Regions from separate parts of the Kitasatospora sp. NPDC058184 genome, predicted to be linked through region 2. Evidence: riboswitches for the same ligand, from Rfam matches in the RefSeq annotation. Region 2 holds a riboswitch; each other region holds the start of a gene.

Region 1 (5,720 bases), on a different contig from region 2:
TCCGGCACCGAGGCCCCGTACGGCTTCGGCCCGGTGGCCGGCGGGCCGTCCTGGCTGCCGCAGCCGGCCGAGTGGGCCGAGCTGAGCGTCGAGGCGCAGACCGGCGACCCGAACTCCACCCTGGAGCTCTACCGCAGCGCGCTGGCCGTCCGCCGGGCCCAGCCCGACCTCGGCGCCGGCACCGGGGTCGAGTGGCTGGAGAGCCCCGAGGGCACCCTGGCGTTCCGCCGCGGCGCCTTCGTCTGCACCGTGAACACCACCGGCGAGCCGGTGCGGATCGCGGCCCCGGGCACGCTGCTGCTCGCCTCGACCGACCTCGTGGTGGACGGCGGCGAGACGGTGCTCGCTCCGGACAGCACCGGCTGGTGGGCGGTCTGACGTGGTTGGAATAGGCTCTGGGACCGTGACTACGGCGCGACTCTCAGACATCGCGGCGCAGGCGGGGGTCAGCGAAGCCACCGTCTCCCGCGTGCTCAACGGCAAGGCGAACGTTTCCGCCGCCACCCGGCAGACCGTGCTGGCGGCACTCGACGTGCTCGGGTACGAGCGGCCGACCCGCCTTCGCCAGCGCAGCGCCGGGCTGATCGGCCTGATCACGCCGGAGCTCAGCAACCCGATCTTCCCGGCGCTGGCCCAGGTGATCGAGCAGGTGCTCAGCCGGCACGGCTACACCCCGGTGCTGTGCACCCAGACGCCGGGCGGGTCCACCGAGGACGAACTGGTGGACATGCTGGTGGACCGGGGCGTGGCGGGCATCGTCTTCGTCTCCGGCCTGCACGCCGACACCACCGCCGACCACGACCGCTACGCCCGGCTGGCCGGGCGCGGGGTGCCGTTCGTGCTGATCAACGGCTACAGCGAGAAGATCGACGCGCCGTTCATCTCGCCGGACGACCGCGCCGCGATGTGGATGGCCGTCCAGCACCTGGCCGAACTCGGGCACGAGCGGATCGGGCTGGCCGTCGGTCAGCGCCGGTACGTACCGGTGCTGCGCAAGATCGAGGGCTTCACGGCGGCGATGCGCGAGGTGCTCGGGCTCGGCCGGGAGGAAGCCGAGAACCTCGTCCACCACACGCTGTTCAGCGTGGAGGGCGGGCACGCGGCGGCCGGCGCGCTGCTCGACAAGGGCTGCACGGCGATCGTCTGCGGGAGCGACATGATGGCGCTCGGGGCGATCCGGGCGGTGCGGCAGCGCGGGCTGTCGGTGCCGCAGGACGTGTCGGTGGTCGGCTTCGACGACTCGCCGCTGATCGCCTTCACCGAGCCGCCGTTGACCACGATCCGCCAGCCGGTCGAGGCGATGGCCACGGCGGCGGTGGACGCGCTGCTGGAGGAGGTCGGCGGGAACGCCGCCCAGCGCGGCGAGTTCATGTTCCAGCCGGAGCTGGTGATGCGCGGGTCCACCGGGGCCTGCGCGCGCTGAACCCCGGCCGCCACGGCCGTCGGACGGGCCCCGGAGGGCGATCGCTCTCCGGGGCCCGTCGGCGTGCGCGCGGTCGGCCGTGGCGGGCCGTGGCAGGCCGTGCCGGGCCATGGGGTGGCTCAGCCCTCCTGGGCGGTAGGGCGGTCGGCGGTCAGGCGGTGCCCGTCGGCGGCCTCGCCGGTACGGGTCTCGGTGCGGCGGCCGCGGGCCAGGTAGTCGCGCAGGACCAGTTCGACGGCGTCCTGGGGGCTCTTGGTGCCGGAAAGCATCATCGCGTCGATCGCGAGGTTCGCGTCGAGGGTGACGGTGACCTGGGCCATGTGACTCCTCCTCGGGTGCAGAGCAGCAGCATGCCCGCTGGGGCGGCGATCCACCACGGAACGGGGCGGAACCGCGGTCGGGAACGGTCGGGCACGCCGGGGCCCCGGGAACGCCGGAACCCCCGGGGAGGAGCGACCAGACTCTCCCCGGGGGTGGTGGGCGGTCAGCGTTCGGACGACGGCCGACAGCTGACGGATAACAGCTGACAGATGTTGAAAGCTGTCAGCTGTTATCTGTTACCCGTCAGCTGTTACCGGCCATCCGTCGGCCGTGCGCCGTGGACCGTGCGCCGTCCTCAGACCCGGCCGGCGAAGTCCGGGGCCCAGTTGGCGATGCTCTGCTCGCGGACGCCCGAGCTCGGGTTGGCGGCCTCGACGTACTTGCCGTTGCCGATGTAGATCGCGACGTGGTAGACGCCGGAGTCCTTGCCGTTGTTGGACCAGAACAGCAGGTCGCCCGCCTGGAGGCTGTCCAGCGAGACGTGGGTGCTGGCGGCGGCCTGGTCGGCGGCGACGCGCGGGACGGAGATGCCCGCGGCGCGCAGCGCGGCCTGGGTCAGGCCGGAGCAGTCCCAGCCGCCGTTGCCGGTGCCGCCGTAGACGTACGCCTGACCGACCTTCGACTGGGCGAAGGTGACCGCGGCGGCCATGCTGCCGGTCGCGGCCGGCGCCTGGGTCTGGGTCTGCGTCTGGGCCTGGGGCTGCGGAGCGGGCTTGGTGGCGGGCTTCGCGGCCGGCTTGGTGGACGGCTTGGCGGCCGGGGCCTCGGGCTGCGCGGTCGGCTGGGCGTTCACGGCACCGCCGTTCGCGGACTGGCCGGACTTCTGCGAGCGGTCGAACCAGGTGAAGTCCGAGCCGGACGTGCCGGCGGAGGACTGGCCGGCCCGGGCCTGGCCGTTGCCGCCGAAGGACAGCTGCTGGCCCGGGTAGATGGTGTCCGGACCCTCGGTCAGGGTGCCGCGGTTGAGGTCGTACAGCCGCTGCCAGCCGCCCTGCACCTTGTGCTGGTCGGCGATCGCGGACAGCCAGTCGCCCTCGACGACGGTGTAGTCGCCGCCCTGGGCCTGCTGCTGGCGCTTCTGCACCCAGTCGCTCCGGTTGCCGGAGGCGGCGGAGTCGGTGGAGGCCTGTGCGTCGCCCTGGGCGGGCGCGGCGGGCTTCGCGGCGGGGGTCTGCGGCTGCGCGGGCTTGGCGCTGGGCTTCGCGGCCGGAGCGGCCGGCTTGGCGCTCTGGGCGGGCGCGGCGGGCTTGGCGGCGGTCGAACCCGCCGAGGTGTCAACGGCGGCCGCGCCGCCGCCCTTGGTGAGCCCGGCCTGGACCGAGCAGACCGGCCAGGCGCCGGGGCCCTGCGAGGCGAGGACCTTCTCGGCGACGGCGATCTGCTGGTCCTTGGTGGCCAGGTCGGCACGGGCCGCGTAGGCCGTGCCGCCGAAGGCGGACCAGGTGCTGGAGGTGAACTGGAGGCCGCCGTAGAAGCCGTTGCCGGTGTTGATGCTCCAGTTGCCGCCGCTCTCGCACTGGGCGACCTTGTCCCAGGTGGCGACGGAGGCGGCCGAGGCGGTGCCGGTGGTGAGGCAGGGGACGGTGAGGCCGACGCCCGCGACGCCGAGGGCGGCGATCACGCGACGGGTACGGCCGGACAGACGGGTGCCGTTGGTGGGCAGCATGAAGACGTGGTCCTCTCCCACGCCTGCGAGGTGAGCTGTCGGATTCGGGCTGGAGTTGCCCGGCCGTGCGGTGAGCACGGCTTCACCCCTAGCCCTGGACCGTTCCGGAGAGCGGTCCGGGGCGACTTACCTGTGGGTCCCCCGCTCCTGCCGTGGTGCGTTTTCGCGCTTCCAGGACATCCGACGGCAGGACTCGGCGTTGCGGATGACCGGGTTCGTGTGGTCACGAACGGGGAGCACGTTAATCAGACTTAAGTTCAAACTGCAAACCACTGTGATGTGCATCACGGTTTAGTGGAAACTGCCAAAATTGCCACTCACCATGATCGTAAATGATCGTTTTCAGGCAATGCTGTTGTGGAAGCCGACAACTGGCTCCGCCTCAGGAGTGGCGTGACGGTGCGTCGAATCGCGGAGTGGCGCACTCCGGCGGGTGGGGGAGCGGTCGCGATCGGAGCATGTGAATCCACGCTCCCTATTTCCTTTCAAATAGCGCCAGAACGGACATTCCCCTTCATTGCCGGGTGACTCCCGTACGGGACGGACGGGGTGGGGGAAGTACGCGGAAGGGCCCGGAACGCGATCCGTTCCGGGCCCTTCGGTGCGCGCGAACCCGCGCGCGGTGTCCTTATCGTCCGCCAGGCCCCTCGGCGGCCGCGTGGGCGCCACGGGAGCCCTCCACGACCCCCTCGGCCTCGGCGGCGGCCGCCGCCTCCGCCTCGGCCCGCGCCAGGTCCTCCGGGGACGGCGTGGGCAGCGCGGCCAGGTAGGTGGAGGCGATCAGCTGGCCGACCGACGGGTAGGCGCCCAGCGGCGCGGCCGACGGGCAGCCGGTCTCCTCGGCGGCGGTGGCGAGCAGCTCGGAGTCCGCCTCCGGGCCGATCACCAGCGGGGCCAGCGCCGGGCGCTGCGAGCCGGTGTCCTTGAGGTGGTTGACGGCCGCGGCCACCGAGCCGGGCACGTCGAGCGCGGCGGCGACGACCGGCACGGCCAGCCGGGCGGCCAGCAGCACGCCGGTGATGCCGGCCGCGGCGGCCGCGTCCTCGCCGCCGACGGTGGTCAGCACCACGCCGTCCGCGGCGGTCGCGATGGCGAACAGTCGGGCGCGGTCGGCCCGGGCCAGCCCGGCCTCGGAGAGCCGGACGTGCACGGCCTCGGCCAGCAGCGGGTGCGGGCCCAGCGGGTCGGTGACGGGCGCGCCGTACTCGGCGGCGAGCGCGTGAAGCCCGGTCAGGAAGGTGTGCGGGCCGGGCACCAGCGGCACCAGGACGGGCATCGGCCGCCCGGCCTCGGCGGCCAGGGCCAGCAGCTCGGCCACGGTGCGGTCCTCGCCGCTCGCGCCCGCCGCACCGTCACCGGGGAGGTAGCCGACGGCGGTCTGGACGCCGTTCTGCTCGGTGCGGACGATCGAGAGCAGCTCCTCGACGACCGAGCGGGACTCGGGCCCGGCGGTCGCGGGCACGGCGAGCACCAGGGCCGGGGCGCCGGCCGGGATCTCGGGGCGCTCGGGACGACGGTGGCGCCCCCGCGCACGGGAGCCTGGAGTACGGACGGGCAGTGGCGCGCCCGGAATGGCTGCGGTGCTCATGCCGGAGATCGTAGGACATCGGCCCGTCCGGCTTGCAGTCGGCTGCCGTACGGGTTTCGCGTGCTCGCGGTACGGACCCGGTGCGTCTCCGGCGCCGGTCCGGGCGCTTTGCCTACAATCCGGACATTCTTCGCCCAACCCCCGCGTGGTGGCCGGTGCTTGTCCCGACGTGATCCGAGGGGGCGGGCGTTGCACCCGGGGCGCGTGAGATGTCTCACAGCATGAGCCCGGCTTGACGGAGGGTCACGGGTGGGCGACTCCCGGCATTCGAAGATCAACATTCAGCGGGGAGGTGCTCACGGCCGGTTATCGCGGGCTCGACGATTCATCGGCTATGTCCGTTTACGTACCGTCAGGGGAAGGGCCCGTGAAGAGTTCGCGGCTGCGGGTAAAAGGCCTCGTGCACCTGCAATGTCCCGTGCTGATGCACGTGCACTGCGGCTATCATCACGTCAAGTGAGGCGTTGTGCCGGACCGGTACGGGGCCGGTCCGTTCGTTTCGGCGGTGCCGGGGGCGCCGCGCTGGACGACAACTCCGGAGCTCTTCGGGAGATTTCTATGCACGACTCGCAGGACACGCACGGCTCGTACGACACCTACAACGGGATGGCCGCCGCCGATCTCCAGGGGGTGGTCTGGCAGAAGAGCCGGCACAGCAACTCCCAGGGCAACTGCGTCGAGTTCGCGGCCCTGCCGGGCGGCGATGTGGCGATGCGCAACTC
Region 2 (5,720 bases):
CTGCCCGAGGGCGTGCGCCGTCGGGTGGTCGGCCTGGCCTCGGACGCGCTCGGCGGGGTGCCGCCGGCCGAGCTCCCGCAGAGCCTGCGTCAGTACGTCAAGTTCACCCCGGCGCGGCGGGCCAAGTACGCGGCCACCGCGCTGGCGGCGGCGCTGGAGGCGGAGCCGGCCTTCCGGGTGCGGATAGCGGAGCGGCTGCGTCTCGGGCAGCCGGACCTGGTGAAGGCGCTGGAGTCGGGCACCGTCCCGAGCGCGGCCGATCCGATGGACGTCGCGGCCGCCGCCTACCTGGTGCGTTCGACGGGCTGGAGCCGGCTGGTGGCCGAGGCCGGCGAGGAGGCCGAGCGGGCCGGTGCCGAGGACGCGGCCGCGGAGGCGGTCCGGCTGGTGGAGAAGCTGCAGGCCGAGCTGGCCGAGGTGCGGGCCTCCGCGCGGGCGGACGCGGACCGGCAGCGGGCCGAGTCCGACGGCGTCCGCAGGGAGGCCGAGTCGCTGCGCAAGAGGGTGCGGTCGCTGGAGAGCGACACCCGCCGGGCGCAGGCCGAGACCCGCCGGGTGGCCGGCGAGCTGGACGCGCTGAAGGCGCAGGCCGCGGCCGAGCGCGGCGCGGCCGAGAGCGAGGCGCGCCGGCTCCGGCACCGGGTCCTGGAGCTGGAGAACGCGGCCGAGCAGGGCCGCCGTTCGGCCCGTGAGGGGCGCAGCGTGGAGGACATGCGGCTGCGGCTGCTGCTGGACACCGTGCTGCAGTCGGCCCAGGGGCTCCAGCGGGAGCTGGCGCTGCCGGTCGCCCAGATCCGCCCGGCGGACCTGGTGGAGGCGGTGGTGCCGGGGGCGGCCTCGCCGCACGACGTGGCCCGGCGCGGGCTGGCCGAGGACGATCCGGCGCTGCTGGACCAGCTGCTGGCGATCCCCCAGGTGCACCTGGTGGTGGACGGCTACAACGTGACCAAGACCGGCTATCCGACGCTGCCGCTGGAGCAGCAGCGGATCCGGCTGCTGGGCGGGCTGGCGATGCTGGCCCAGCGGACCCAGGCGGAGGTCACCTGCGTGTTCGACGGGCAGGACCTGGACGTCCCGGTGATCATGGCGCCACCGCGCGGGGTCCGGGTGCGGTTCAGCCGGACCGGGGAGACGGCCGACGAGCTGATCCGCCGTCTGGTGCGGGCCGAGCCGCAGGGCCGTCCGGTGGTGGTGGTGTCCACCGACCGGGAGGTCGCGGAGGGCGTGCGGAAGGCGGGCGCGCGCCCCGTGGCGTCGGTGCTGCTGCTGAACCGGCTGGCCCGGCCCTGAACCCGGGGAGGTTCGCATGATGCCTGGTCAGGGCCTGTTTCGGAGCATTGTGCGAGTCCGGTGAAGTCAGTGTGGGGACCGGAGTTCACGCCTTCGGGGGAGTGGCAAAACGGATAGATCTTCACTAGGGTCTGGCGTCAAACCTATTTTCCGGAATCTCATCCCATCAGGTGAGCCCGTTGGAAGAAGGAGCCGGTCCCTTGGCCTCCCACCGCCGTCCCAAGCAGCCGAGCCGCGCACGGATCTCCGTGCTCACCGCGGCCGCTGCGACCGCGGTCGCCCTCTCCGCCCAGGTGGCCGCGCACGCCGCGCCGCAGCCGAACAAGACGGACGTCAAGGCGCAGATCGACCAGCTCCAGGAGGAGCAGGAGCAGGCGGCCGAGAAGTACAACGGCGCCAAGGAGCGGGCCGACCAGCTGCGCAAGCAGGCCGACCAGCTGCAGGACCAGGTGGCCCGCGGCCAGGAGCAGATGACCCAGCTCCAGGGCGGCCTCGCCGAGGTGGCGGGCGAGCAGTACCGCAGCGGCGGCATCGACCCGTCCGTCCAGCTGATGCTCTCCTCGGACCCGTCCGGCTACCTGGACAAGGCCTCCACCGTCCAGCAGGCCAGCACCAGTCAGGCCGAGGCGCTCAAGGGGCTGCTGGACCAGCAGCGCCGGCTGGACCAGGAGAAGACCGAGGCGGCCGCCGTGCTCGCCTCGCTGGACACCACCACCAAGGACCTGAACCAGGCCAAGTCGGACGTCAACACCAAGCTGAAGGCCGCCCAGGACCTGCTGAACTCGCTGAGCTCCGCCGACCGCGCCGCGCTGCGGGCCCAGCAGGCGCAGGACGACCGCGCCTCGCGCGGCAGCGACCGGGTCGACCTCGGCAGCCTGCCGCCGGCCAGCGGCTACGCGGCCACGGCGCTGGCCAAGGCGATGAGCAAGCAGGGCTCGCCGTACGTGTGGGGCGCCACCGGGTCGACCACCTTCGACTGCTCGGGCCTGATGGTCTGGGCGTACGGGCAGGCGGGCGTCTCGCTGCCGCGCACCTCGCAGGAGCAGGGCCACTACGGCACCCGGATCCCCTCGCTGGACCAGGCCCAGCCGGGCGACCTGGTGATCTACGGCCCCGACATGCACCACGTCGGGATGTACATCGGCAACGGCATGGTGGTCCACGCGCCGCACACCGGTGACGTGGTGAAGGTGATGAAGGCCGACGCGATGTCGATCAACACCATCCGCCGGGTCTGACGGACCGACATGCCCGAGGGGCTCCCGCGGGGGCCTGTGAAAAGCGCCACCCCCGTTCGGGGTGGCGTTTCGGGTTTCCGGCCCTTCGACGACCACATGGTGAGAACCGATCAGCCTTGTGTGCGTCAATGGTCACCATCGGTCATTTTCACAAAGGAACTTGGGTAATCTTCTGTCTTTTTTCTGACAAGGATTTGAACCGATCACGGTTCAGTTACTAGGGTCATGCTCCGAACCACCGCACTGTCGATCGCCCAGCCAGGGTGGCGGCGGTGGTTACCGTCGAGTTCGCAAGGCAGCGGGACAGGTCGAAGCGACTGTCCGACAGGGGAGCCCAGTGGTAGGGGGCGCTGCGGAGCGGAGCCGGGGAACCACGTTCCTCCGGGGTGAATCGGCGCCAGGTCGGCCGGTGGAACGGCCGTGAGGCGTCGTAGGGCATGCTTCCGGCCCGAACCCGTCAGCTCACCCGGTAGGCGGCCGTAGGAAGAAGGAGTCCGCCTTCGTGGCGTCCCATCGTCGTCCCAAGCCCGCCGGCCGCGCCCGGGTCTCGATCCTGACCGGCGTCGCCGCCGCAGCCGTCGTCCTCTCCGCGCAGGGTGCCCACGCGGACCCGCAGCCGACCAAGGAACAGGTCAAGGGGCAGGTCGACCAGCTCAACGAGCAGGCCGAGGTCGCGACCGAGAACTACAACGCCGCCCAGGCCAAGCAGCAGGACCTGGAGAAGCAGGTCTCCGGCCTGCAGGACCAGGTGGCCCGTCAGCAGGCCCAGGTCACCGAGCTCCAGGGCGGCCTCGCCGAGATCGCCGGCGAGCAGTACCGCAACGGGGGGATATCCCCCACCGTCCAGCTGATGTTCTCCTCCAGCCCGGACAGCTTCCTCAGCCAGGCCGACGCGCTGAACCAGGCCGGCAGCACCCAGAAGGGTCAGCTGAAGGAGCTCCAGGAGCAGCAGCGCAAGCTCGACCAGGACCGCAACGAGGCCCAGGGCAAGCTCGCCGAGCTGGAGTCGACCACCCAGCAGCTGAAGGCCTCCAAGGACGAGGTCCAGGGCAAGCTGAAGGCGGCCCAGGACCTGCTCAACACGCTGACCGAGCAGGACCGCCAGGCGCTGCGCCAGGCCGAGGAGAAGGCCGCCGCCGAGGCCAAGGCCAAGGCCGACGCCGCCCAGGCCCAGCAGCAGCAGGCCGACCGCGCCTCCCGCGACAACAGCCGCGGCAGCCTCTCGGCCCCCACGACCACCGCTCCGGTGAACGTGGCCCCCGGCAGCTCGCGCGGTGCCGCCGCGCTGTCCGCCGCCGCCTCCAAGATCGGCAGCCCGTACGTCTGGGGCGCCACCGGCCCGGGCTCCTTCGACTGCTCCGGTCTGATGGTCTGGGCGTACAACCAGGCCGGCGTGTCGCTGCCGCGCACCTCGCAGGCGCAGGCCTCGGCCGGCACCCGGCTCGGGACGGACCTCTCCAAGGCCCAGCCCGGCGACCTGCTGATCTTCTACACCGACGCCCACCACGTCGGCATCTACGCCGGCAACGGCCAGGTGCTGCACGCGCCCAAGCCGGGCGCGTCGGTGCGCTACGAGGCGGTCACCAACATGCCGCTGACCGGCATCGTGCGGGTCTGATCCCCGCTCGGACGTCTCCAGGCCCGGTCTCCCCCAGGGGAGGCCGGGCCTGCGGCTTTTCCGGCGGCTCGATCTGATGTCCGATTAGGGAGTGAATATTCGGGTTGGGAGGGGTTTGGACTCGCTTGCCCGGACTCGCTAACGTCTGCCACCGGACTCCCGCTCGACGGCCGCCCGTCCCGGTGCGGCGGCGGGGGCCGCGCCGCAGGATTGGAGCCGCTGCCGCCATGCCCGTGCACCGCCGTTCCCAACTGCTCGCCCGGGCGCTGGTGCTGACCGCGGCCGCCGCCACCGCGTTGGGCGCGGCCACCGGAGGCAGCGCCCAGGCGGCCCCCGCCAGCCCCGACCCGGGCGACCGTCAGGACGTCAAGACGCAGGTCGAGCAGCTGTACGACGAGGCCGAGCAGGCGTCCGAGAGGTTCAACGCCGCGCAGGAGGCCCAGCGGCGGCTCCAGGGCGAGACCACGATCCTCCAGGGCGAGATCGCCCTCGCCCAGGACCAGCTCAACGGGCTGCGCGGCGACCTGGCGATGGTGGCCGGGGCCGAGTACCGCGGCGGCGGGATGACCCAGACCGCCCAGCTCATCCTCTCGCCCGACCCGGAGGGCTACCTGGCCCGCGCCCGCACCCAGGGCCAGGCCGCCGTGCGCCAGCAGGAGACCCTGCACGAGCTGATCACCCGCCAGCGCCGGCTCGACCAGCGCCGCACCGAGGCGGCCGACAAGCTCGCCGAGCTGGACCGGACCCGGCGTTCGCTCGCCGACAGCAAGCAGCAGGTCCAGCAGCGGCTGGCCGGCGCGCAGAAGCTGCTGAACGGCCTGGGCACCGTCGAGCGGGCCCGGCTGGCGGTCCAGGACGCCCGGGACGCCGAGCAGCGCGCCACCCGGGGCACCGACCGGCTGGACCTCGGCACCGCCCCGCCCGCCTCCGAGCGCGGGGCGGCCGCGCTGGCCGCCGCGGTGCGGATGATCGGCTCCCCGTACGTCTACGGGGCCACCGGCCCGCACGCGTTCGACTGCTCCGGTCTGATGTACTACAGCTGGCGGCAGGCCGGAGTGACCCTGCCGCGCACCTCGCAGGCCCAGGCGTACGCCGGGCAGCGGATCAGCCTGTCCGAAGCGCGACCGGGAGACCTGGTGATCTTCTACCGGGACATGCACCACGTCGGCATGTATGCCGGCGGCGGCGTGATCGTGCACGCCCCCCGCCCGGGCGCCAGGGTCCGCTACGAGAGCGTCACCGCCATGCCGGTCTCCGGGGTGGTCCGGCTCTGAGCGCCCCGCCGTCCGGCCCCGCCGGACCCGCCGCCATACGTCGCCCCCGCCGCGTGCTGTCCCGGCGGGGCGCGCTGCTGCTCGCGGCCGGCGGGCTGGCCCAGCTGTCGCTGCCGCCGGCCGCCCCGCCGGCGCCCGCGGCGCGGCCGGTGGACCGGCGCGCCGAGGTGGCCGCCGCGCTGGCGGAGCGGGCGCGCTCGGCCCCGCCCTGGGCCGGGCTGCCGGTGGCCGAGGCCGGGTACCGCAACCTGGTGCTCGGCGCCGCCGGCGGGGAGCGGGTGACCGCCGCCGCCGACCTGG
Region 3 (5,720 bases), on a different contig from region 2:
AGCGGGTGATCGACCAGGTCGACCTCGGCTCGATCGCCGCCCGTGAGCGGGTCACCCGCCACGACGTGAAGGCCCGGATCGAGGAGTTCAGCGAGCTCGCCGGGCACGAGCAGATCCACAAGGGAATGACCTCCCGGGACCTGACCGAGAACGTCGAGCAGCTGCAGATCCGCCAGTCTCTGGAGCACGTGCGGGACCGCACGGTGGCCGTGCTGGTGCGCCTGGCCAAGCTGTCCGCCCAGCATGCCGAGCTGGTCATGGCCGGCCGCTCGCACAACGTGGCCGCGCAGGCCACCACCCTGGGCAAGCGGTTCGCGTCGATCACCGACGAGCTGCTGGTCGCCTTCCGCCGCCTGGAGGAGCTGATCGCCCGCTACCCGCTGCGCGGGATCAAGGGCCCGGTCGGCACCGCCCAGGACATGCTCGACCTCCTCGGTGGCGACACCGACAAGCTGGCCGAGCTGGAGCGCCGGGTCGCCGGGCACCTCGGCTTCGAGAACGTGCTGACCAGCGTCGGCCAGGTCTACCCGCGCTCGCTGGACTTCGAGGTGCTCACCGCCCTCGTCCAGCTGGCCGCCGCGCCGTCCAGCCTGGCCAAGACCATCCGCCTGATGGCCGGCCACGAGCTGGTCACGGAGGGCTTCAAGGAGGGCCAGGTCGGCTCCTCCGCGATGCCCCACAAGATGAACACCCGCTCCTGCGAGCGCGTCAACGGCCTGGCCGTCATCCTGCGCGGCTACGCCTCGATGACCGGCGAGCTGGCCGGCGACCAGTGGAACGAGGGCGACGTCTCCTGCTCGGTGGTGCGCCGGGTCGCGCTGCCGGACGCGTTCTTCGCCTTCGACGGCCTGCTGGAGACCTTCCTGACCGTCCTCGACGAGTTCGGCGCCTTCCCCGCGGTGATCGAGGCTGAGCTGGACCGCTACCTGCCGTTCCTCGCCACCACCAAGGTGCTGATGGGCGCGGTGCGCGCGGGCGTCGGCCGGGAGACCGGGCACGAGGTCATCAAGGAGCACGCCGTCGCCTCCGCGCTGGCGATGCGCGCGGGCGCCCGGGAGAACGAGCTGCTGGACCGGCTGGCCGCCGACGAGCGGATCCCGCTGGACCGGGCCGCGCTGGACGCGCTGCTCGCCGACCGGCTGTCCTTCACCGGCGCGGCCGGCGCCCAGGTCGCCGAGGTGGTCCGCCAGGTGGAGGCCGTCGCGGCCGCCTACCCGGAGGCCGCCAAGTACGCGCCCGGCGACATCCTCTGACGTCTCGTCAGCCCTGAGTCGAGGGCCCCGCCGCCGGACCGGTGGCGGGGCCCTCGCGCGTCGTGGGGACGTGGCCCGGGTCCAGCGGCGGGGTGGTGGTGCCGCACGGCCAGTCGCAGTTCGGCTCGGCCACCTGCTGGTCGTCGGCGGCGAGCACGTTGCCCCGTACGGTCGCGAGGGCGATCAGCCCGCCGGCGGCCAGCAGGCCCGCGCAGATCAGCATCGCGGTGTGGAAGGCGGAGTCGACCGAGGAGGGCACCCGGTAGGCGTCGCCGCTCAGCCCGGCCAGCGCCGGCAGGGCGGCGACCGCGAGCAGGCCGGCCGCGCGGGCGGCGGCGTTGTTGACCCCGCTGGCGATGCCCGCGTGCCGGACCTCGACGGCGGCCAGCACGGTCGCCGTCAGCGGTGCGACCAGCAGCGTCATGCCGCAGCCCATCACCGTGACGGAGGGCAGCACGTCCACCCAGTAGGAGGAGTCCGGGCCGACGCGCAGCATCAGCAGCACCCCGGCGGCGCACAGCAGGGGGCCGACGGTCAGCGGGATGCGCGGGCCGATCCGCTTGCCGAGGCGCCCGGCGCGCGCGGACAGCAGCAGCATCAGCACGGTGATCGGCACCAGCGCGAAGCCCGAGACCAGCGGCGAGAAGCCGGACACGATCTGGAGCTGCACCACCAGCAGGAAGAAGACGCCGCTGAACGCCGCGTACACGCACAGGGTGACCAGGTTCACGGCGGTGAACAGCCGGGAGGAGAACAGTCCGAGCGGCAGCATCGGATCGGGCGCGCGGCGCTCGACCGCCACGAAGGCGACGCCGAGCGCCACTCCGAGCACCCCGCTGACCCAGACGGCGGGGGACAGGCCCTCGCCGGCCGCCGTCAGCGCGTAGGTGATCGCGCCGAGGGCGAGGGCGGCGAGCACGGCGCCGAGGACGTCGAAGCGGCCGGAGGCGCCCTCGTCCCGGCTCTCCGGCACCGACCGGGTGGTGACCGCGATCACGGCGGCGGCGAGCGGCAGGTTCAGCAGGAAGATCCAGCGCCAGCCGGGGCCGTCCACCAGCCAGCCGCCGAGGAAGGGGCCGACCGCCGCCGACACCCCGCCGAGGCCGGACCAGAGCCCGACCGCCGCCGAGCGGTCGTCAGGGTGGAAGACGGCCTGGAGCATGGCGAGCGAGCCGGGGGTGAGCAGCGCCCCGCCGATGCCCTGGACGGCGCGGGCGGCGATCAGCACGTGGATGTTCGGCGCGGCGGCGCAGGCCGCGGAGGCGACGGCGAACCAGACCACGCCGATCAGGAAGACCTTGCGCCGCCCGTAGCGGTCGCCGAGCGCGCCGCCGAGCAGGATCAGGCCCGCCAGGGTGAGCAGATAGGCGTTCAGGGTCCATTGCAGGGACGCGAGGGAGGCGCCGAGGTCGGCGCCGATCCGGGGCAGCGCGACGTTCACCACGGTGCCGTCCAGCATCGCCATGCTGGAGCCGAGCACCGTCGCCATTAGTACCCAGCGACCCTGCGCGGTGCCCAGGCGCAGGGTGCCGGCCTCGGAGGTGGCCACGGGCGAATCCTGCGCTGCCGAGGCGCACGTGACAAGGGTCACCGGTGGGTGTGTTGGCGGCTGGCGGTGCGTGAGCGGACGGGTGCGCGGCGTGGCCGATCTCGGCGCAGGGTCGTGGATCAGTGGCGGGGGGTGAATGGGTTGTGTACGCACCGTGGGCCCGGGCCTGCGGAGGGTCACTGGGACAGGGGCGATCGTTGCCGTTTCAAGAGATCGACATTGCTTCACCCGAACGGATGGGTTTTAGTTCAGCGACCGCCCGGCCAGTCCGGACGGATCCGCCGGGTGGAACGCCGAGTCCTGCCGCTGCCCGGTGGTTCGAAACGAACTCTGTACGGCAGGAGCGGGGGACCCACAGGTAAGTCGCCGGACCGGAGTTCGTGCCTCAGGGCGCGGGCGTCCAGGACCGGCTTGGGGTGAAGCCGCGCAAGCGGCCGGGCAACTCCAGCCCGAACCCGACAGCTCACCTCGCAGGCGTCGGAGAGGAAAATTCCATGCCTGCACAGGCTCGTCGTATCGCCCTGCCCCGCGCCGCCCGCATCGGCATCGCCACCGCCGTCACCGGTGTGTCCTTCGCCCTCCCGCTCGTCACCGCGATGAGCGCCCAGGCCCACACCCCGGCCGCTCCGGCCGCCGCCTCCACCGAGGTCAAGCAGGCCGCGCAGGCCGCCGCTCCGGCCGCCCAGGCCGCGCAGGAGAGCTACCGCGTCGTCAGCGGTGACACCCTGTCCAAGATCGCCGACGCCAGGAACGTCGAGGGCGGCTGGCACGCGCTGTACGAGCAGAACCGCTCGGTCGTCGGCGCCGACCCGAACCTGATCTTCCCGGGCCAGCAGCTCGCGCTGTCCGGCCACGCCGCCGCGCCGGCCGCCGACGCCGCCCCGGCGAAGCCCGCCGCTCCGGCCAAGCCCGCCAAGCCGTCCGCTCCGGCGACCCAGGCCGCCAAGCCGCAGGCCCAGGTCCAGGTGCAGACCGAGGCCGCCAAGCCCTCCGCGCAGCTCGAGACCCAGCTCCAGGTCGCCGTTCCGGCCCAGGCCGTGACCGCCACTCCGGTCGCCGCCGCCACCTCCGGCTTCGTCGCCCCGCTGGCCGGCCCGCGGCTCGGCACCGCCTACGGCGTGGCCGGCTCGATGTGGGCTTCCGGCCACCACACCGGCCAGGACTTCGTCGCCTCCACCGGCACCCCGCTGCGCGCCGTCGCCAACGGTGTCGTGGTCAAGGCCGGCAACGGCGGCGCCTACGGCAACGAGGTCGAGATCAGGCTCGCCGACGGCCACTACGCCGAGTACGCGCACCTCTCCTCGATCGGCGTGAGGATCGGTCAGACCGTCACCGCCGGCCAGCAGATCGGCCTCTCCGGCGCCACCGGCAACGTGACCGGCCCGCACCTGCACTTCGAGATCCGCAACGGCTCGGAGTACGGCTCGGACATCAACCCGGTCGCCTACCTGCGCGCGCACGGCGTCGCGCTCTGACCCCGAGAGCTCCGGGGTACCAGGAACCACCGCCGCTGCGGGCGAACCGATCGCCCGGGATGGTCATGTCGGGTGACCGCTCGACCGGGTGATCGCCGCACGGCGGACATGGGCGCGGGACACGCCCAGGCCGGCCCGGCCGCATGAGGACCTCCTCGTGCGGCCGGGCCGGCCGCTTTCGTTCCCGGGCCCGCCCGGGGTGTTCGATCGATCGAACGAAGCGTCAACTCCGGTGTCCCGCAGGGGGTTCGCCGGGATCTCCGGGCGCCTGCGGGCGCCATGCTGGCGGACGGTCAGCGCCCGGCCGGTCCGGCGGTCGGGCGGGCCGGGAGGCGAGGAGGCCGGATGGCGGTCCGCAGCGGGGGCGTGGCGGGGGAGACGGCCGGGCGGGAGCGGCCCGGGGCGGGCGGGGTCGACCGGCTGAAGGCGGACTCGGTCGGCCTGGTCGGCGTGGTGTTCATGGCGCTCGCCACCGCCGCCCCGATCACCGCGATGACCGGCAACCTGCCGATCATCGTCGGTCAGGGCAACGGCGCGGGCGCGCCCGCCGCGTACATCGTGGCGACCGTGGTGCTGACGGTGTTCTCGGTCGGCTACGTGGCGATGGCCCGGCACATCACCGCGGCCGGCGCGTTCTACGGCTACGTCTCGCACGGGCTGGGGCGGGTGGCGGGGATGGCCTCGGGGCTGCTCGCGGTGCTCGCGTACGTCGTCACCGAGGCCGCGGCCCTCGGCTTCTTCGCGTACTCGCTGCGCGGGCTGGTCCGTTCGCAGCTGGGGGTGGACGTCGGCTGGGGCTGGTACGCGCTGTTCGGGGCGGCGGTGATCGGGGTGATGGGCTGGTTCGACCTGCATCTGACGGCCAGGGTGCTCGGGGTCGCGCTGGTGCTGGAGATCGGTGTCCTGTCGGCGGTCTCACTGGCGGTGCTGCTCTCCGGCGGCGGGCCGGACGGGCTCGCGGCCGGGACCCTGAACCCGCTGAACGCGCTGAAGGGGATGGGGAGTTCGGGAACCTCGGCGGCCGGGCTCGGACTGTTCTTCGCGTTCTGGTCCTGGGTGGGCTTCGAGTCCACCGCGATGTACGGCGAGGAGTCCCGCGACCCGAAGCGGGTGGTGCCGCGGGCCACGCTGATCTCCGTGATCGGGGTCGGGCTGCTCTACGTGTTCGTGTCCTGGATGATCGTGTCCGGCAACGGGGTCGAGCGGGCGGTCGCGGTGGCGGGCGGCGCGGTGCCGGGCAAGGACGGCAACAGCCTGTTCTTCGACCAGCTCGCCGCGCATCTTGGGGCCTGGGCGGTGAAGGTCTTCCAATGGCTGGTCGTCACCGGCTCGTTCGCCTGCGCGATGGCCTTCCACCAGTGCGCGGCCCGGTACCTGTACGCGATCGGGCGGGAGGGGCTGCTGCACCCGGCGCTCGGCCGCACCCATCCGCGGCACGGCTCG
Region 4 (5,720 bases), on a different contig from region 2:
GGGTCGAGGTGGCCGCAGCGGCGGCCGTGCCCGTCGTTCAGCGGCTGGACCCGGACCTCGCCGTCCGGGGAGGTGACCCGGACCAGCTCGGTCAGCGCCGCCAACTGGCGCTCCGGGCCGAAGACTTCGGGGTAGGCGAAGATCAGGTAGCCGCTCAGGGTGAGGGCGAAGGCGCCGTCCGCGAACGGCAGCCGGGGCAGCGCGGCGGCCACGTACCGCTGCGGGTGGGCGGCCGAGTCGGCGGCGAACAGCCGGCGGGCCCGGTCCCAGCTGCGCAGGTACCGCTCGGGCCGGTACGGGCGGGGCGAGGGGTGGAGCCACGGGCGGGCGGTCATCGAGGCGGCCATCGCCGCCCGGGCGGCCAGGGCGAGGTCGGCGACCACCGGCGGCGGCAGCGCGTACGCCGGGTCGACGGCGACCACCCGGCAGCCCAGTTCGCGCGCCTCGGCGGCCAGGCCGGCCGCGCCCCCGGGGCAGTCCAGCAGCGGCCCGGGCAGGGCGGCGAGCCGGGCCCGGGTGAGGCCGAACAGGGCGCAGTACTCGTCCAGCGGACGGGAGGTGACCAGCACGTCCGGGAGGGCGGGGTGAGGGCCGGCGGCCACCCGGCCATCCGAACACGGAGCGGCCCCGCCCGCATCCGGGAGGGGTCCGGGACGCGGGCGGGGCCGTCGGGGCCTGGGTGGAGCCGGGCGGTCAGCGGCCGAGCAGGCCCTGGGCGGCGGCCCGGTTGACGTTGGTCAGGCCGCGGACCAGCTGGGTGGTGAGGAGGACCAGCAGCACCCCGAGGAGCGAGAGCCCGGCGATCTGCCAGGGCGCCTCGATGTCGTACACGTGCCGGATGTCGTGGCTGTCGTAGAAGTCGAACACCCGGTACCCGTGCCAGGAGGTGTAGGTGGGGAAGACCCAGTGGTACAGCGGGTAGAGCGCCGCCGCCCAGCCGAGCAGCAGGAACACCAGCGTCACCGCGAAGCTGAACACCGCCCAGGGGAGCATCAGCACCTGGTACAGCACGGCCTTCCAGCCGGCCCCGTCCGCCAGCCGCGCGGTGACCGCGCCCCAGCTGCCCTGGCGGACCCGGCGCACCGGCTCCGGGCCGGGGACGTCCAGGGCCAGCATGCCGCGCACCCGGGCCCGCTCCAGCCGGCCGAAGCCGCGGGCCGTGGCGGTCAGGGCGCCCAGCACGGGCAGCCCCAGCGCGGTGACGAAGGTGGCGAGGCCGAAGCAGAACATCGTGACCGCGACGGCGAAGCCGAGGATCGCCACCGGCAGACCGGTGAGCGCGTAGCCGACCTCGCGGTAGTAGTACGCCGAGAACGGGGCCCGCCACAGGGCCGGACGCCGCTCGGTCCGCCGGGCCCGGACGGGGCGCGGGTCGTCACCGCGACCGCCCAGAACGTCCCACTCCCGGTCCTCCACGCTGCGGCTGCTGCTCATGTTCCCGGCCCCCGGCCCCTCGTGCTGTCGTCTGTCGCTCGTTCGTCCCGCTGACTGCGTCCAGTCTGGTGGACGCGCCGCCCGGCCGTGATCCGGAGGCCTGGCGGATCCGGGGTGGGGTTAACCCCCCTCCACCCGGGCGGCCGGGCCCGGCCACTCCTCGGCGAGCAGCGTGAAGAGGTACGCGTCGGACCGGTCGCCGCCCGCGGACCCGGCGGACCGGACCCCGCCCTCGGACCCGTCGGACCGAGGCCGCCCCTCCGGCCGGAAGCCCAGCCGGGTGAGCACCCGGCCGGGGGCCGGGTTGGCCGCGGCGGTCCGGGCGGTCAGCCGGTGCAGGCCCAGGGTGCCGAAGGCGAAGTCGCGGAGCAGGCCGACGGTCTCGCCCGCGTAGCCCCGGCCCCAGGACCCGCGGGCCAGCACGCACCCGAGGTCGGCGGCGCCGTGCCCGTCGAGGGTGAGCGCGGCCTGCCCGATCGGCGTCGCGTCCCCGGGCTCCTCGGCGTCGGCGAGCCTGGTGACGGCGAGCCGGTAGGTGTCCCGCTCCTCGGCCATCGCCTCCTCCAGGTAGAGCTCGATCTGGTCGGCGCAGTCCTCCCGGCCGCTCGGCCCGAAGGGCAGGTGGCGGGTGACCTCGGGGTCGCCGAACAGCGCGTGCAGCGCGTCCACCTCCTCCTCGGTGTGGTGGTACTCGCGGACGGCCAGGCGCGGGCCGGTGAGTCGTACGGGGACCATGGCTGCCGACCCTATCCCCGCCCGGCGGCTACCGTTCGGACTATGAACGACGAAGACCTGCGGCTCGCCCCGCGCACCAAGGCCGCCGACCTGCTCGCCTGGGCGGCCGAGCAGGGCCGCGCGCCGGTGGCCGAGGGGCCGCTGCGCGCGGTGCTGGCGCTGCTGGAGCTGGGCGAGGGCAGGATGCACGACGGCTGGCCCGAACTGACCTCCGACGCGGTGGAGCACCTGCTGTACGAGCGGCTCCACCTGTACGTCCAACCCGCGCCCGAGGAGGACCCGTTCGCCTACGGCGACGCCGTCCGGCTGCTGGTCGACCACCAGCGGGCGTCCCGGCGGCTGAACGCCAAGCGCCAGGAGCGGCTGCACGCGGAGGCCGAGTGGCAGGGCGAGGTCGCGGCCGGGCTGCTGCGCCGCGCCGACCTGGTGACCTGGCCCCGGCTGTACGCGCTGCTGCTGCACGCGTACGGGGTGGACGTCACGGACCCGGCGGCGGTGCGGGACTGGCTGGCCGGCTTCGGGGAGCTCCCGGAGGAGGAGCGGCTGGCCGCGTACGAGGCGCTGGCACCGGCCGGCTGGCTGGACGAGCCGGACGAGCAGGGCTGGGGCCCGGGCCGGGTGCTGTCGGTCGGCATGGCCACGGACGGCGCGCGGCGGCTGCTGGAGCAGGGCCTGATGCGGCGCAGCTACCGCAACCTGGCGGAGCTGACCGCGCTGGGGCGGCCGATGCCGGAGGAACTGGCCGGGGACTTCGGGCGGTTCGAGGAGGCGGCGGTCGAGGCGGCGCTCGACCTGTTCGGCGAGTGGACGGTGCCGGGGCTGCCGCAGCTGCTGGTGACGGAGTTCCCGGAGCTGGCGCCGGAGCCGGGCCAGGAGGAGATCGAGGCGTACCTGGCGCAGCTGCCCGCCGAGGAGTGAGACGCCGCGCGGAAGCCCCCGGTCCGGTGCTGGTGCTCCGGGCCGGGGGCTTCGCGCTGGGTCCGCCCGGGCGGGTGCCTCAGGGCGGGTGCGTCAGGGGTTGAGGCCGCGCTGCTGGAGCCAGGGCTCCGGGTCGACCGGGGCGCCGCCGCCGGGGCGGACCTCCATGTGCAGGTGCGGGCCGGTGACGTTGCCGGTCGCGCCGACCTTGCCGATCTGCTGGCCGGCGGCGACCTTGCCGGAGCCCTTGGTGATCGCGGAGAGGTGGCAGTACCAGATCTCGGTGCCGTCGGGCAGGGTCTCGACGATCCGGTAGCCGTACGAGCCGGCCCAGCCGGCCGAGGTGATGGTGCCCTGGCCGAGCGCGTGGACCGGGGTGCCGGTGTCGGCGGCGAAGTCCAGGCCGGTGTGCAGGTTGGCCCAGTAGCGGGCGCTCTGGCCGTAGTGGGCGGAGAGCCGGTAGTCCGTCACCGGGAGGGTGAGGGCGGCGGCCTTGGCCCGCTCGGCCTCCTCGGCGGCGCGCTTGGCCTCGGCCTCCTTGGCGGCGGCCTTGGCCTCCGCCTCCTGGGCGGCCTGGAGCCGGGCGGTCTCCTCGGCGGCGGTGCGCTGGCTGTCGGCCTGGTTCTGGATGCGGGCGGCGAGCGCGAGGCCGGGGTCGGCGGAGAGGGCGACCGCCGTCTCGTCCGGGGCCTCGATGGCGGGGGCGGCGGCCGGGGTCGCCGAGGTGAAGCCGGTGGCACCCAGGGTGGCGGCGACGGCGGTGACGCCGAGCAGCGGGGAGGTTCCGCGGGTCTGACGCGGCATCCGGTGGCGGTTGGTCTCGGCCTCCGCGGCGAAGTCCTCCGGGCCGAAGGCCTCGGGGCCGTCCGGGCCGGGGTGGTCGAGGAGCTGGGTACCGGCTGCGAAGCCGGCCGGGTGTGCCGGGGTGTGCGTCGACGCCACGGAGGCGCGCTCCTTTCCTTCCTTCGCGCCTACCGGGTTAGCTGACGGGTTCGGAGCAGGAAGGTCTCCTACGGCCGGGCCGGAGCCCCGCCGATTCACCCCAAGGAACGTGGTTCCCCGGCTCCCTGACCTGCCCGGAGGCCGGTCGGTGGGATTAGGCGACGGCGCACGGTGCCGTCTGGGTACGGCGTTGACAACCGCGCTGCGTTATCAAACGTTAATCCTAGGAGGCTCTGATTCCAAGCCATCCGTTCGGAGCAGCCCCGCGGCAGGTGATCGGACGTCAACGAACGGTCCCTCATGCACGGCCCCATCTGAGTACGCCTACTCATGTGCGGCCCGGCCGGGCCGCAGCATCCTGACGCCATGAGCGCACCGATGCAGACCCGCACCACGGCCGCCTACTACCTCCAGGCCGTCCTGTCCTTCGCCCTGTCGGGCACCGCCCTTGCCGTGGGGATCGTCTACCTGCCGGTCGGCGGGTGGACCCGGGCCTTCCTCGGGCTCGGCCTCCTCTTCACGGTCAGCTCCGCGTTCACGCTGGCGAAGGTGATCCGGGACCGGCAGGAGTCCAACGACATGGTCACCCGGGTGGACCAGGCCCGGCTGGAGAAGCTGCTCAGCGAGCACGACCCGTTCAAGGTCGAAGGGGTCTGACCGCTCCCTTCCCCCTCTTCTCCGACGCCTCCGACGCCTCCGACGCCCGACCGCTTGACGGCTAAGGCTATTAGCCTTAGCTTTATGGCTATCGGCAGCAACGCCGATGCCCCGCACCGGCGGCCCGAGGAGGACCCCATGAACGGCACCATCACCCCGAGCACCCAGTACCTCACCGTCCCCGGCGGCCGGATCGCCTACGACGACACCCGGCAGGGCGACGGCACCCCGGTCGTCCTGCTCCCCGGCATGCTCGACAGCCGGGCCGCGTACCGGCACCTGCGCCCGCTGCTCGTCGCCGCCGGCCACCGGGTCGTCACCATGGACCTGCGGGGCTTCGGCGAATCCTCGATCACCTGGGACGACTACGGCCCGGCCGCCCTCGCCGGCGACGTCCTCGCCCTGCTCGACCACCTCGGCATCGAACGCGCCGTCCTCGCCGGGAACTCGTACACCGGGGCCACCGTCGTCAAGGCCGCCGGGGACGCCCCCGAGCGGGTCGCCGGGATCGTCCTGCTCAACGCCTTCGTCGAGAACCCGCCGCAGGGCGCCCTGATGCGCGGCGCCATGGGCCTGATGGGCGCCGCCCTCGTCCACTGGCCGGCCGCCTGGGGCTTCTACCTGCGCCGGATGGCCTTCCCCGGCGCCAGGCCCGCCGACTTCGACGCGTACGTGGACGGGCTGGTCGCCGCGCTGCGCACCCCGGGCCGGAAGACCGCCACCCGCGGGTACGTCCACGGCGACTCGGCGCCGGTCGGCTGGACGGCCGCGGTGCGGTGCCCGGCCCTGGTCGTCATGGGCAGCAAGGACCCCGACTTCCCGAAGCCGGAGCTGGTCGCCGACCGGCAGGCCGCCGCGCTCGGCGCGCGGAAGGCGATGATCGAGGGGTCCGGGCACTACCCGATGGCCGACAACCCGGCGGCCACCGCGGACGCCCTGCTGCCGTTCCTCGCCGAGCTCGGCTGAGCCCCGCCCGTCCGCTGCCCGCCCCTGCCCGACCTGATCCGTACGGAGAGCCCGAACCCATGCCCCGC

The links. A riboswitch is a leader RNA that binds a small molecule or an ion and turns the genes downstream of it on or off. The one in region 2 is predicted to bind cyclic di-AMP.
Region 1: linked by a shared signal. The riboswitch ahead of ACFVXH_RS03340 (transglycosylase family protein) and the one ahead of ACFVXH_RS02310 (NlpC/P60 family protein) in region 2 are both predicted to bind cyclic di-AMP.
Region 3: linked by a shared signal. The riboswitch ahead of ACFVXH_RS29335 (peptidoglycan DD-metalloendopeptidase family protein) and the one ahead of ACFVXH_RS02310 (NlpC/P60 family protein) in region 2 are both predicted to bind cyclic di-AMP.
Region 4: linked by a shared signal. The riboswitch ahead of ACFVXH_RS28190 (M23 family metallopeptidase) and the one ahead of ACFVXH_RS02310 (NlpC/P60 family protein) in region 2 are both predicted to bind cyclic di-AMP.

Annotation. Positions count from the first base shown of each region.
Region 1 is NZ_JBHVVE010000002.1:14,235-19,954, reverse strand. Features, by position in the region: gene ACFVXH_RS03355 (glycoside hydrolase family 13 protein) at 1-378, shown strand, start outside; gene ACFVXH_RS03350 (LacI family DNA-binding transcriptional regulator) at 404-1,423, shown strand; gene ACFVXH_RS03345 (hypothetical protein) at 1,543-1,743, opposite strand; gene ACFVXH_RS03340 (transglycosylase family protein) at 2,040-3,431, opposite strand; cyclic di-AMP (ydaO/yuaA leader) riboswitch at 3,418-3,588, opposite strand; gene ACFVXH_RS03335 (hypothetical protein) at 4,039-4,998, opposite strand; gene ACFVXH_RS03330 (DUF397 domain-containing protein) at 5,557-5,720, shown strand, end outside.
Region 2 is NZ_JBHVVE010000001.1:504,328-510,047, reverse strand. Features, by position in the region: gene ACFVXH_RS02320 (NYN domain-containing protein) at 1-1,290, shown strand, start outside; gene ACFVXH_RS02315 (C40 family peptidase) at 1,491-2,528, shown strand; cyclic di-AMP (ydaO/yuaA leader) riboswitch at 2,867-3,020, shown strand; gene ACFVXH_RS02310 (NlpC/P60 family protein) at 3,031-4,146, shown strand; gene ACFVXH_RS02305 (NlpC/P60 family protein) at 4,374-5,420, shown strand; gene ACFVXH_RS02300 (hypothetical protein) at 5,474-5,720, shown strand, end outside.
Region 3 is NZ_JBHVVE010000018.1:36,935-42,654, forward strand. Features, by position in the region: gene purB (adenylosuccinate lyase) at 1-1,253, shown strand, start outside; gene ACFVXH_RS29330 (MFS transporter) at 1,261-2,742, opposite strand; cyclic di-AMP (ydaO/yuaA leader) riboswitch at 3,094-3,294, shown strand; gene ACFVXH_RS29335 (peptidoglycan DD-metalloendopeptidase family protein) at 3,297-4,277, shown strand; gene ACFVXH_RS29340 (APC family permease) at 4,623-5,720, shown strand, end outside.
Region 4 is NZ_JBHVVE010000016.1:203,684-209,403, reverse strand. Features, by position in the region: gene ACFVXH_RS28210 (hypothetical protein) at 1-602, opposite strand, end outside; gene ACFVXH_RS28205 (sensor domain-containing protein) at 694-1,434, opposite strand; gene ACFVXH_RS28200 (GNAT family N-acetyltransferase) at 1,555-2,169, opposite strand; gene ACFVXH_RS28195 (hypothetical protein) at 2,212-3,087, shown strand; gene ACFVXH_RS28190 (M23 family metallopeptidase) at 3,181-4,029, opposite strand; cyclic di-AMP (ydaO/yuaA leader) riboswitch at 4,042-4,200, opposite strand; gene ACFVXH_RS28185 (YiaA/YiaB family inner membrane protein) at 4,396-4,686, shown strand; gene ACFVXH_RS28180 (alpha/beta fold hydrolase) at 4,771-5,652, shown strand; gene ACFVXH_RS28175 (TetR/AcrR family transcriptional regulator) at 5,712-5,720, shown strand, end outside.